Regions from separate parts of the Paenibacillus violae genome, predicted to be linked through region 2. Evidence: a T-box and tRNA genes for the amino acid it is inferred to sense, from the RefSeq annotation. Region 2 holds a T-box; the other regions hold tRNA genes.
What was found. A T-box is a leader RNA that pairs with one kind of tRNA and senses whether it is charged. The one in region 2 lies ahead of RQP52_RS01680 (arginine--tRNA ligase), so its partner is inferred to be a tRNA-Arg.
Positions count from the first base shown of each region.

Region 1: it has a tRNA-Arg gene. The T-box ahead of RQP52_RS01680 (arginine--tRNA ligase) is inferred to sense a tRNA for this amino acid. The anticodon was not compared.
Region 3: it has a tRNA-Arg gene. The T-box ahead of RQP52_RS01680 (arginine--tRNA ligase) is inferred to sense a tRNA for this amino acid. The anticodon was not compared.

Region 1 covers NZ_JAWCUD010000015.1:21,879-26,118, reverse strand. The annotation lists gene RQP52_RS31550 (PilZ domain-containing protein) at 1-573, opposite strand, end outside; cyclic di-GMP riboswitch class I at 655-742, opposite strand; gene tadA (tRNA adenosine(34) deaminase TadA) at 976-1,479, shown strand; tRNA gene RQP52_RS31540 (tRNA-Arg) at 1,843-1,916, shown strand; gene RQP52_RS31535 (stalk domain-containing protein) at 1,967-2,833, opposite strand; gene RQP52_RS31530 (AraC family transcriptional regulator) at 3,354-4,240, opposite strand, start outside.
Region 2 covers NZ_JAWCUD010000001.1:449,457-453,696, forward strand. The annotation lists gene RQP52_RS01670 (GDYXXLXY domain-containing protein) at 1-827, shown strand, start outside; gene RQP52_RS01675 (EamA family transporter) at 896-1,768, shown strand; T-box leader at 1,817-2,037, shown strand; gene RQP52_RS01680 (arginine--tRNA ligase) at 2,092-3,978, shown strand; gene RQP52_RS01685 (hypothetical protein) at 3,996-4,145, shown strand; gene RQP52_RS01690 (hypothetical protein) at 4,236-4,240, shown strand, end outside.
Region 3 covers NZ_JAWCUD010000007.1:259,004-263,243, forward strand. The annotation lists gene tig (trigger factor) at 1-670, opposite strand, end outside; gene RQP52_RS20865 (hypothetical protein) at 781-1,674, opposite strand; tRNA gene RQP52_RS20870 (tRNA-Arg) at 1,854-1,927, shown strand; gene RQP52_RS20875 (hypothetical protein) at 2,766-2,894, opposite strand; gene RQP52_RS20880 (DUF4023 family protein) at 2,965-3,078, opposite strand; gene RQP52_RS20885 (hypothetical protein) at 3,125-3,481, opposite strand; gene asnB (asparagine synthase (glutamine-hydrolyzing)) at 3,656-4,240, shown strand, end outside.

The DNA of each region.
Region 1 (4,240 bases), on a different contig from region 2:
TTGCCGAACAATTTCCATTGTACATGGCACCAAAAAGCCCAAAATTAACTCCACTTCCAATTGGGAATTCTTTTGAATGACTTTTTCTAGCATAGCATTTTCACTGATCGTAAATCCTAAACCATTAACAGATAGATTTTTGATAGAGAATCGGATCGGTGTTTCAAAATGATGTTTGAGTTTCTTGTTTCTGTCTTGGAGCGCGAAAAGCAGCCCTTCATTCTTCACATCAACGCGAGGGAACTCCCGCTTTTCCGTGAACTTCCTGCGATTTTCAGGAGGATTCAGAACAATCAACGAGCCCTGGTCCTTGGCCACAACCACGGTATCCATAACAAACAGCCCGGATTTCGTATACACCGTCATTTTACACTTATCTCCCAGCGCAAAAACATGATATTCCGGAAGCTCCACTTCAATGATGTCACCTAGTGCATAGGTCAACACGCCAGTGGCTACGAAATCTTCCTTGCTCAGCATCGCCTTGCTGTCAATCATTACATCAGCGTCGTACCCTTCCTTGCTGCCATAAAACTTAGCAGATTTTTGTTTGCTAACCACTTTGTCGATCAACCCTCCCCGCGTTCCAATAAAAAAATAGACTGCCCCTGCGCCGGGAACAGCCTATTACCTCAACCTAAAAAAGCATCGATTTTCGGTAACCAGGCTGTCGTAGTTCCATAGGAACCGTAGACCCTCGGCTTTGCGTCCTTACCTTTCGGCAAGTTTGCCATTATCGAACCTTGCAAATGAATTGTCATGCTTTGTCGTACAATATCGTGTTATATGGTCTAAAAGACCTAAGTTATCTTTCATTATACGGATGGATTTCCCTATTATCAACTAATTCTCTTGCATACATCTGGTATTTGTTGTATGAATGTTAAAAGAAATAAATATCCACAACTTTTTGAGTTATACACATTGTTATCCACAGGTTGTTAACAACGAATATTTGTTCGATCCTTTGTTCACATGTGGATAAGATTATTTTTAGTGAGGTGTCCCCCTGTGGATGAATATAGTGAACATATCCCATGGATGAAAGCGGCCATAGAGGAAGCACGTAAAGCCGAAGCCATTCGTGAGGTGCCGATTGGTGCCGTTGTTGTACATCAAGGGGAAATTATCGGCCGCGGCTACAATCTTCGTGAAACGACGCTGGATCCGCTTGCTCACGCTGAAATGATCGCTATTAAGCAAGCCAGTGAGCATTTGCAAGCGTGGCGCTTGCTCGACTGCAAGCTCTACGTCACGCTGGAGCCTTGCCCGATGTGTGCAGGAGCGATTGTTCAGGCACGCGTTCCACAGGTGATCTACGGCACAACCGATCCCAAGGCCGGCTGCGCGGGAACGTTGATGAACTTGCTGCAGGAGGACCGGTTCAACCACCGGGTCGATGTGGTCAGCGGCGTGCTGCAAGAGGAGTGCGCGACGATGCTGACGCAGTTTTTCCGCAAGCTGCGCGGGAAGGAATAGCCGTTCGCGTTCGACGTTAGGCATTGGCGCGCTGGGTGCGAGCGTTAGCTTCCTTCGTAAGTGGACGCCTCGCATTGATATGCGAAAGGGTACTATGATCCCCTATTCGCCGGATATTAAGCACTTCAGCGAGGAGAGGGAACTGTGATCCGCTATTTTAGCACTTCTAGCCGAAATCTTGGCTAATTAGGCTAAATAGAGTCCTGTAGTTCCGTCTGAACCCTGGAAGTCTTCGTTTTGGCTCAAATAGTGCCCTGTAGTTCCCCAACGCACGATGCATTTAGCTAAATTCAACTAGTAGTTAAATCTTGCCACTCAAAGGTTGCGCCATATAAGGCTTCGTGCTATCATAATCTTTGCCATGCGCCCGTAGCTCAGCAGGATAGAGCAACAGTTTCCTAAACTGTAGGCCGGATGTTCGAATCATCTCGGGCGCGTATACAACAAAACGCCAGTTAACGGTATAAGCCGTTGGCTGGCGTTTTTTTCAATCCTCCGGACAGTTGTTTTCCTTTAAAGCTTTTTTCATATTTTCTTTTAATTTATCTGCATAGCCAGTAATATCACCAGAATGATTGCCAAGATTTGCGTTGTACTGATTTACTTCATTGTTTATCTGCTCTGTGTAAAGGGCGATAATCCTCTGACAGGCTGGACCTGCAACTGGCGATTTTGACACAGGCAGCGGTGTAGGCGTTGGTTGAGGTTTATTGGGAACAGATACATCCGTTGTATTATCTACACGCTGAGAGTTCCAAGTCTTCATAAAATGGTATTCTGATAGGTTGTCCTTACTGCTCTTACTAAACTCCTCAGCATTTGATCGTTTGACTGTAACAAAGTTTGTAACCAAGTTATTATAAATAATGCTTACTATCATTGAATCTACGGGTGAATTAACCAAAAAACCGGAGAGTGCAATGATATGATCGTTATCTGCACTAGTATCATTTGATATTTCTAAATCTACTTTTAAATATAAGCCATACTCATTATAGATAAGCTGGACATTTTTCCCCTGAAATTCTTTAGCTTTCTCATTTAATGACGGAATAGTAGCTGCAAAATCTTTCATTGCGTTATCTTCCTTTACTTGAGGAAATGCAAAATCAACTGTGTACTTCTCAGCATCCCACGTCACCGATGCCCCGGTTTGTTTCAATAGGTACAACGGCACAACAGTTCTGCCATCTTGTATAGTAGCAGGCACATCCTCAGCTTGAAGCTCCTTCCCCCCGAATAAAACCTTCACGATTGGAGCCCCCTTGTAGTCACCATGAAGGCCCGCTGCATGAACGACACCAGCCAAACAGAAAAACGCTAACACAGACACAATCAGTTTCTTTTTTTTCATAAAAACTTTCTCCCCCACCCAAATTAGCTTGTTAATTGCCACCTGTAACATTTCTGATATTTCTAGAAAATTCCTGCAAAAATTCAATTTATTCTACCTATCCACATGTTAATAGACCTCCTGCCCGCTGAGAAAAAAATCAGCGTTATCAACATCAGCACAAGTAAGAGGTTTTTCGAACGTTATTAACAGCGAAAAAGAGGGAGGGTTATCCCCAAATTTGCCAGGAAGGGGCATCGAGCAGTAGTACTCAGGTAAGAGCATGCTCTACGGTGTACTTAGTGCAACAAAATGACGGAGGTCCGGCCTCAATTCGCAGTTTCGTTGTATTATGTGCAACGTTTTGGAGGAGGGAGGAGCGGTATATTCACCATTCAGGTCAAAATGAGTTTACTTCATGCAATGAAGATGACGATTCCGAGGTAAAACCGCCTTCAGTACTGTATCAAGTACAACGTAGGGCGGGGCGGTATCTCAGCACAAAAAAGAGACCCGCCGCTTCAAAAGCGGCAGGCCTCCCTTATTTCATCCGGTCCCGATACTGTCCCGGCGTCATATTCTCATATTTCCGAAAAAGACGGATAAAATACGATGGCTGATACCCAATTTGCTCCGCAATCTCGTTCACCTTTAAATCAGACTCGACGAGCAGTTTCTTCGCTTTATCCATACGCAGGGTGATCAAATAGTCGATGAAATTCACGCCATTGATTTGCTTGAATGCTTTACTTAGCGCATAGGTCGTTGTATTAAAAGCGTCCGCACATTCCTCTAGGGAGATGTCGCTGTTCATAAAACGCTCCTGAATCCGATCCGTAACACGCTCCACCAGGCGCTTCATATGGATGTCCTGGTATTCATTCAGCCCTTCAATATAAGGCGAGATCACTTTCGTTTGGAAAAAGCGGACCATCTGCTCAGGCTCCCGAAGCTGGTTCAACTGTTCGTACAAGTTGTAACCCTCGAAGAAATGATGGGGATTGAACCCAGACTCCAGCATAGTATGCAGCATACTGCCCAGAACCTGCATAGCTCCTTCCTGGAGGATCTTCTCTTTGCTCGACTGGCGTACAAGCTCATGAACGAAGCTCTCGATCAAGCTCAATGATTGCTCGCTTTGCCCCATACGAAGGGCTTGCATCAGCTCTTTTTCCAAGGCAAACGGATAATGCACATCGTCATTGGTGCTCGGCAGCATCTCTTCCAAGTCAAGCACTTGATGGTCCACTTTCAAATCCCGATAGCGGATGGAGCTGCGCAAAAATACTAAAAGCTGTGGCAGGTCCTGCACGTTAGCAGTTAAACGGCCCATGCAGACCGTGGTTTGCATTTTAAGAAGGGAGCTGATGGTTTGTCCCAAATCATTCGCTAACAAATACAGCTCATCCTTGGCCTGCTGTTTCGTCC
Region 2 (4,240 bases):
CATCATTTCTTTTCACATTGTTTGTGTTAACTTTCATGACCGAATCTGCTTGGTATTATGTCACCAACGCCCTGTTCTTTGTTCTAGTTGTGATTGCCTTAGCCGTTAGCAGGCAGCTGCATAGCCGTTGGATATTCGCTTGGTCGATGGGATTCTGGACAGCTTTCCTCGTGTACAAATATTACGATTTAGCCTGGAAGCTGCTGCACAAATCGATTACGTTCGCTATGATTGGGATCTTGATTCTGATCTTTACCGTTTGGTATGAAAAAAGACATCGCCTTGAAGCTGCTGAACCCGAAACGGCTGCTGGGGCAAACGTTAAGGCAAATAGGCTCCTTATTGCCGTGCTGGTGGTGCTACAGATCGCAGCTATGTCGATACAAATTGGCAAAAGTGAGTGGCTGCTCTCTCATGGACAGCTCATCAAGCTCCAGCTTGAACCTTTGGACCCGCGTTCGCTTATTCAAGGGGATTACGTACGTTTGCGCTACACGATTTCTGAGCCGCCTATTTCCGATATGAAGAACGGTGATTTGAGATCTATGAAAAAAATATCTGTCGTACTCGCTCCGAACACAGCTACAGACGTATACGAATTCAAACGTGTCTATACGAAAGGGGAAGAACTCGCCCCGGGAGAGGTCCGCATGAACGGTACCCTGCAAGGGTACGAGCGGATTGAATACGGCATTGAAAATTATTTCATTCCGGAAGGAACGGGCCGTACCTACGAACAAAATGCCAAGTTTGCGGAAGTGAAAGTTTCTGCAAGTGGTGATGCCATTCTTGAGCGCCTTGTGCTGCAACAAAGTGTTGTTCAATAAAGATTAATGTGGTAAAATTACCCGATCTTTGCAAGCAAAAGAGAGGGGTAGCTGTTCGGATGTGGCTCATGTATTCCGTACTTGCGGCTTTCAGTTTCGGGCTGCGAGGCATTCTGTATCACTGGTCCAGCCAGCAATCATTAAACCGGAATGTGCTGCTATGCGGCACATTTTTCATGGGGGCGTTAATTAGCGGCAGCTGCGCCCTTCTTTTACATCAAGCTTGGACCGTGCATGCGCTGATTGGCGTTCAAATGGGACTGTTTTCCTTCGGGGCCAATGCCAGCATGTTCGAAGGTTTTGCCGTAGGGAAAGCGTCGTTGGTCGCGATTCTCACCGGTCTGCCTTCCGTTGTTGTGGTATTCGTTGCATATCTGATTTGGGATGAACGACTTAACATCATGCAGTTTCTAGCCTTTGTCATTATTGTTATCGGGATTTTGGTCGTGCGTTACTCCAATGATATTACGCTCAAAAATTTGCAAGGCGCCGGCTGGGGAGCACTGGCATTGATTCTATTTGCCGCCAATGACTTATCCAGCAAGTGGACGACCTTGGTAGCGGCCCCGTTGTTTCCAACGTTATTCTGTATGTTTGCTACTGGAACCGTTTGCTTTGGTTTGTGGTGGTTGCGAGATCAGAAGCAAGGTAATCATCATCATGCACAGGTTAAAGTGGCAGCCACCACAGGCTGGACGGAACGACGGACTTTTCTATTTGGCATGATCGTGGGCATTACGAATGTGGTCGGCATGATTTTCATCCTTCATGGATTTGATCATGGCAAGGCAGGCCTAGTTTCAGCTGTTGTTGCATTGAATGTACTGATCGTTCTTTTGTACACGCGTTTTGTCTTGAAGGATAAATTTTCAAAGATGGAACAGTCTGGATTGGCCTTAGCGTTTATTGGCATCTTAATGATGAAGTTAGTTGCCTCTTGACAACTTCAGCATATTAAAGTAATATTCAGTCAATTCATAACTTGATATGTAACATTGATGAACAGGACAGTAGTTCTTGTCGGACAGTCGCAGCGAGCCGGAATTGGTGGGAACCGGTACGAATGTCAGGAACGAAACGGACCTGGGAAATGGTCTTCCGAAATGAGCAGTAGGGAGATCCGGCATAAGCCGTTATCGTTGGAGGGGTTAAATCTGTAGATTTAACACTTAGAGTGGTACCGCGGGAATGAACAGCTCTCGTCTCTTATTTAGAGACGGGGGCTTTTTTGCATGTAAAAGAGGTCATTTGGGAGGAAAATACGATGATTCAGCAGCTATTAACCGTTGAAATTGAGCAGCACGTCGAAGCCATGTTTCAGGAATCCGGTACGCAGCGTCCAGCTACTTTAAAAATTTTCACCGAGCATCCGGCGCACCCGGAACATGGAGATTACAGCTCCAACATTGCTATGCTTTTGGCTAAAATATTGCGAAAGTCCCCCTTGCAGATCGCCGGGGAGCTTCAAAGCCGCATCGAACAGAACGGGCTTGTTCAAGGTTTGTTTAGTAAAGTAGCTGCTGTTGCACCCGGCTTTCTGAATTTTTATATCAACTGGGATGCTTGGGCTAGTGGGGAATATCAAGCTCCAACGAAGCGCACCAGCAGTAGCAAACAAAGCAAGGTGTTGGTGGAACATACCTCCATCAATCCTAATAAAGCCGCGCATGTCGGTCACTTGAGAAATTCCTGTATCGGTGACTCTTTGTCGCGTATGCTCTCGCATGCCGGGTATGAAGTGGAGGTTCATAATTATATTGATGACCTTGGGAATCAATTAGCCGATACGGTGGTAGGCATTCTTCATACGCAAACCGAGGGGAGTTTTCCGCGATTCGGAGATTTTTGTTGGGAAACCTATGCTAAGGTGAATCAGGCCTATAAAGATCAGCCGGCGTTAGCCGAGCAGCGTTCTGTGGTTCTTCATGCCATTGAAAGCGGGACATCGAATCTTGCGTGGATGGGTGCTTTGGTTGCGGAGCGAATTGTGCGTGAGCAGTTGGATGAAATGAAACAATTCGGCATTTCCTATGACGTGCTGGTTTGGGAAAGCAGCATTGTTCGTGCAGGTTTTTGGGATACCACCTTTGAGCTGCTGAGCCAAACGGAGATGTTTCATAAGGTGACGGAGGGGAAACTGGCAGGCTGTTGGGTACTGAAGAACCTAGAAGAAGGAGGAGAAACCCCAGCTGACAACCAAGATTTTCAAGGGGATAAAGTGCTTGTTCGTTCAAATGGCATTCTCACCTACACTGCAAAGGATATCGCGTATCACCTGTGGAAATTCGGACTGCTGGAAAATGATTTTGTGTATAAAAAATGGGAGGATGGCTTATGGTCAACGGCTGCCCAAGGAAGTAAGAAAACGATCGGGCGCGCAGATATGGTCATTAATGTCATTGACTACCGTCAGCAGTATCCGCAAGAGATGGTAAAGTTGGCTCTTGAAGTGCTTGGTTATCAGCAGCAGGCCAGTCTACTCAAGCATGTAAGCTACGGTGTTGTTTCTTTAAGTCCCGATACAGCGGCAGGGCTTGGTCTGGATACTTCCGAAGGCAAAAGTTCCTACGCGATGTCAGGTCGTCAAGGCATTGGCATTAAAGTCGCAGACCTGCTTGATCGCATGGAGAAAGTGATCGATGCCAAACGATCAAGAAAAGCGGGAATCTCCAGCAGATCCATCGCCGCGGCTGCGATCCGTTACTATTTGCTGAAATATCAGCTGCAAACCGAAGTGATTTTTGATCTCGAGCAGGCGACTGAGGTGACTGGGAATACAGGCGTTTATTTGCTTTATGCCTACGCCAGAGCGAACCGTATTTTGGATAAAGCGAAGGCGGACGATCGTCTGCAAGCTATAGCGGCCACGTTCCATGGACCCCTTCTGGAAGATCAGGAGTACCAGCTGCTGAGGCATATCGCTTACTGGCCGGAAACTTTGGAGAATGCCACTGCACAGTTGGCTCCTAGTTTGATTTGTCATTATGCGTTTGAATTAGCCTCTCTGTTCAATCATTTTTATAGCGCATGTCCGGTTTTAAAAGGGAGCGAAGCGAGTATTTCCCACCGCTTGTGGATCACACAAACGGTGAAAGCTACCCTTCATGAAGCGCTTGAATTGCTTGGTATGCCGACTCCTAAGCGACTATAGAGAGGGGTTGGTGATGAATGCAGCGTAAAACAAACAAAAAATCGAGCTACAGCAGCGGAAAAACAAAAGTGAGAGTCAGACAATCTGCGAGCGCAACCATTGGTCAAGGCGGGAACTCGATCTCGGTAAACGCTTCTGAGGTTGGCGTCGTCCGCATTCGTCCTTAAAAATGCAACAATAGCTTTCTGATCTGGATTAAATGCGGTACAATAGGGATATTCGTGCCAATATGAATGATTCAGGAGGCTTTTACCACAATGAC
Region 3 (4,240 bases), on a different contig from region 2:
GGTAGTTCTCAGGGAAAGAAACGTTAACATCTTTCTCTTCGCCTTTACCAAGTCCTACAAGCTGCTCTTCGAACCCTGGAATGAAGGAGTTGGAGCCAAGCTCAAGGGAGTACTTCTCTGCTTTTCCACCTTCGAATGCTTCGCCATCAACGAAACCTTCGAAATCAAGAACAACTACATCGCCGTTAGCTGCTTGTCCTTCTTCAAGAACAACCAATTCAGCATGACGTTGTTGCAGACGGGAAAGCTCGCTGTCCAGTTCTTCGTCCGTTACGTTAGCATCTACAGCTTCAACTTCGATGCCTTTGTAATCGCCAAGTGTTACTTCTGGTTTAACAGTAACCTTCGCTTTGAATTTAAGAACTTGTCCTTTGCCGAATTGCTCTACGTCTACTTCCGGACGATCAACAGGCTCGATTTTAACCTCTTCAATCGCTTGTACGTAAACTTCTGGCAAAATGATGTCTAGTGCATCTTGGTATAGGCTTTCTACACCAAATTTAGCTTCAAAGATTGAACGTGGCACTTTCCCTTTACGGAAACCTGGTACATTTACTTTCGCGGATACTTTTTTGAAAGCTTTATCCAATGCATCTGCGACGCGCTCTGCGCCAACTTCCACTTCAAGAACGCCTACGTTCTTCTCTATTTTTTCCCAACTTGCTTTCATTTTATGCTTTCCCCTTCCAAAAATGTACGATGACATATTTTCACGTTACGCTCATTATAACCATTCTATTATAACATATAACAAATTCATTTCAAGGCGACCTTTCGCCCCTAAAACGGATCGGGGTTAAACTGCTTCACAAACGCCTGCAGCACGAGATGCGCCCGCTTCCATTGCAGCGCCATCGATCCTACAATCCCGTAATTATCTAGCAATTCCTCTTTGTTAACAGAACCGAATAATCGTTCTTGCAAAATCGCGTGCAAGGCGGATGCCCATACGTCAACGGCTCCTTCTTCAGCTTTCAGCAAGTCTGAATAGATGGCTGTTCCATAGGCATAGGCCAAAAATTCCTGCCAAGTTTGTTTGGCAAAATAAACAAAATCCGGCTGGCTTATTTCACTAATATCCCCGACTCTGCGAATCATATCACGAATTTGGGATGGAAAATCCTCCGGGCATAGCGGTGTCTCCTCGATCTGGACGGCAATCCTGTTCCCGTTTTTGGGAAACTCAATGAATCCTTGCTCCCCCATTTGCTTAAGCGCCTGCAGCGCCTTGAACTGGATGTGCGGGTGCCGAGGCTTTTCGCTAAGCCATTCCTTGATAGCCGATCCTATTACGGGCTGATCGATAAAACCCAATTGTTCAAGACTGCTTACTTGCTGTTCCAAATTACCTTCTTTGAGTAAGTCCAGCAGCTTCAAGGCATATGCACCATCATCTGACGACTTCTCATGTATGTATTGCCTTAATAAATCCTCTTCTTCCTCTAAATCCTCTTCCGATGGACTCGGCATAGGGAATAACTCTTCTGGAAACATGGTTTGCAACCAAATCCGCAATGCTTCCCACTGCTCGATCTTATCCGATTGGGCAGCTGGAAATTGAAGCAGAAATGTTAGCAGTTGAAGAGCATCACTATACTGTTCGTTTCTTAAAAACTTGGTAAGTTCCTCTTCGTAATATTGCTCTGTTTTCGGAAAAAGAATAACATTATTCATCGACAACTCGGTTATGTGGATCACCTCAGAAATCTTGGTCTGCTGGTGACAGTTTACTTGATTGTTCGGGTGATTGCAAAATAATTTTAAAACAAGTGTTGACTTCTCTCAAAAAGATATGATAATATAACTCTTGCTTCGCCAAACAGCTACACGCTGCTAGGTAAGAAGAGGTCCATGTCTCAGTAGCTCAGCTGGATAGAGCACACGCCTTCTAAGCGTGCGGTCGGGGGTTCGAATCCCTCCTGGGACGTATTGCAAGGAGAGAAGATCGCGAGAATTCGCGATCTTTTTTTGTTTTGAGGTAAGCAAAGCTTACCCCTCATTTATTTGTGCCGAGCACTCACCCTATGAAATTTGCTGCCATCGCTTTGAGTGTCTCTTAACAAACTAAAATACGGAGGAGAAGTTAACTTCTCCAACGGTTCTTTCCTCCCCAATGGAGCTACAGGGCGCTATTTCATCAAAATAGCCACTTTTTCATGCGGAGGGGAACTGTGGGTCCCTATTTGTCCGTTTTCTTCGAGAAAACGGGATTAGATGGTCAAATAAGGCCCTGTAGTTCCGCTAAAAGCGGAAAAGGGCTGAATTTGCTAGAATAGCGGCCTGTTGTTCCTCTAAAATGTATCGTTGAACAACTTAACGTTAGTATGAGATGCCAACTCCGCCAAGTGTCACAGTAACGCTGAATTTTTTAGCGGCGACTAGGTTCTCCACCCCAAAAATTCGCTCCTAAGGGGCTCTAAACAAGCTAAACTGTCTAGGAGAAGTTAACTTCTCCAACGGTTCATTCCTCCCCAACGGAACTACAGGGCGCTATTTAATCGAAATAGCCACTTTTTCGTGCGGAGGGGAACCGTGGGTCGCTATTTGTCCGTTTTCTTCAAGAAAACGGGATTCGGCGCTCACTTAAAGCCCTGTAGTTCCGCTAAAAGCGGAAACGGGCTGACTTTGCTAGAATAGTGCCTGTAGTTCCCATAAGGTGTATCGTTGAACAAAGCATATCTGCATAGAATTACATAGAAAAAGCCGCCAACCTACGGTTGCGGCTTTCTGAATCATTATTTTATCACGCAAAAAAATTCCCGTTCTTACACAGAAGGCCGATTCGGCTGATGATGACCAGGCTCCGTTGAATCCAAATTAGACTGCACGCGTGAAGACTGTTTCGAATGATCGATCGTGCTTTGCGCTTTTTGTTTCATACTTTTTTTGCCCATGATGAATTCCCTCCTAGTAAGGTGAGCCCGTAGAGTGATCTCTACAGGCTCTTGTTAATGCCATTAGACTTTAGTGCTTCTTGTGAGGCAAGTTACTGCCTGGCTGACCGTCACCTTGTGTCCTGAAATTCTTCGCGGCTTTCCTCTGCTTGTCGTGCAGCTTGCTAATGAAATGACTATCCATGAGCATTCGCCTCCTGAAGAAAGAATGGCACTACCCCTTTAGAATGTCACGCAAGGTCAAGATTTAAACGCATGGCTAAATTTAGAAGAGCGCCTCTAGCTTCTGCATCTGTTTTGACTCTTTCATAGAGTTCCTCGAAATTACTCCGATTTGCAATAAATTCAGGCTCTGTTTTAATAGCGACTTGCGTCCAATTAATGAGCAAATTCTCCGCTTGTGTCAGTTCATTATAGGCACGGTGCAGGCCAACACGTTCAATGATATCTTCCAGTTCAGCCTGTCCGACTTCTTGGCCCGCCTCTTTCAAATCGGCAATCCGTTTATCTGCTTGATTACTAATTTGCAAAAAATGCTCCCTGGAGGCTAGATAATCGATTTGTGCTTTGGAATGTTTCTTTTTCATGGCCATCACCTTTACTGTTTAGTAATAATAATTCATTAATAATAACAGGCTTGGATTTAAAACACAAAATCTATCCAATGACATTTCTCGCTATTCTTGGACAGACATTATATATTCCCAATTTGCATACCCTTTATCATCATGCTCTCTTCATAAAGAAAGGAAGGAACGTCTATGTGCGGAATAACGGGTTGGATAGATTGGCGGAAAGACTTGACCGGGTACCCGTCCATTCTAGAAAATATGACGGAAACGCTCCATTTGCGTGGACCGGATGCTTCTGGCACCTGGATCTCACAGCACTGTGCCCTAGGCCATCGACGTCTTAGTGTAATGGATCCGGAAAACGGCGCTCAGCCCATGATCCGGAAACAAGGAGACTACACCTATACGATCGTATATAATGGCGAACTTTACAATGCCCCCGAGCTGAAGAAAGAGCTCGAACTGCGCGGACATCATTTTCGAACAACCTGCGATACCGAGGTGCTGCTTGTTGCCTTCATTGAATGGGGGCGGGCTTGTGTAGACCGTCTGAATGGCATCTTCGCCTTCGCAGCATGGAACGACCAGGAGCAATCCCTCTATTTGGTCAGAGACCGGCTTGGCGTAAAGCCGCTTTTTTATTCTCATCAGAACAGTGTCCTTCTATTCGGTTCTGAGCCAAAAGCGATCCTCGCTCATCCTGACTTTCAAGCGGAAGTTGGCGCGGAAGGGTTGGCCGAAATCTTCGCAGTAGGTCCTGCACGCACACCGGGA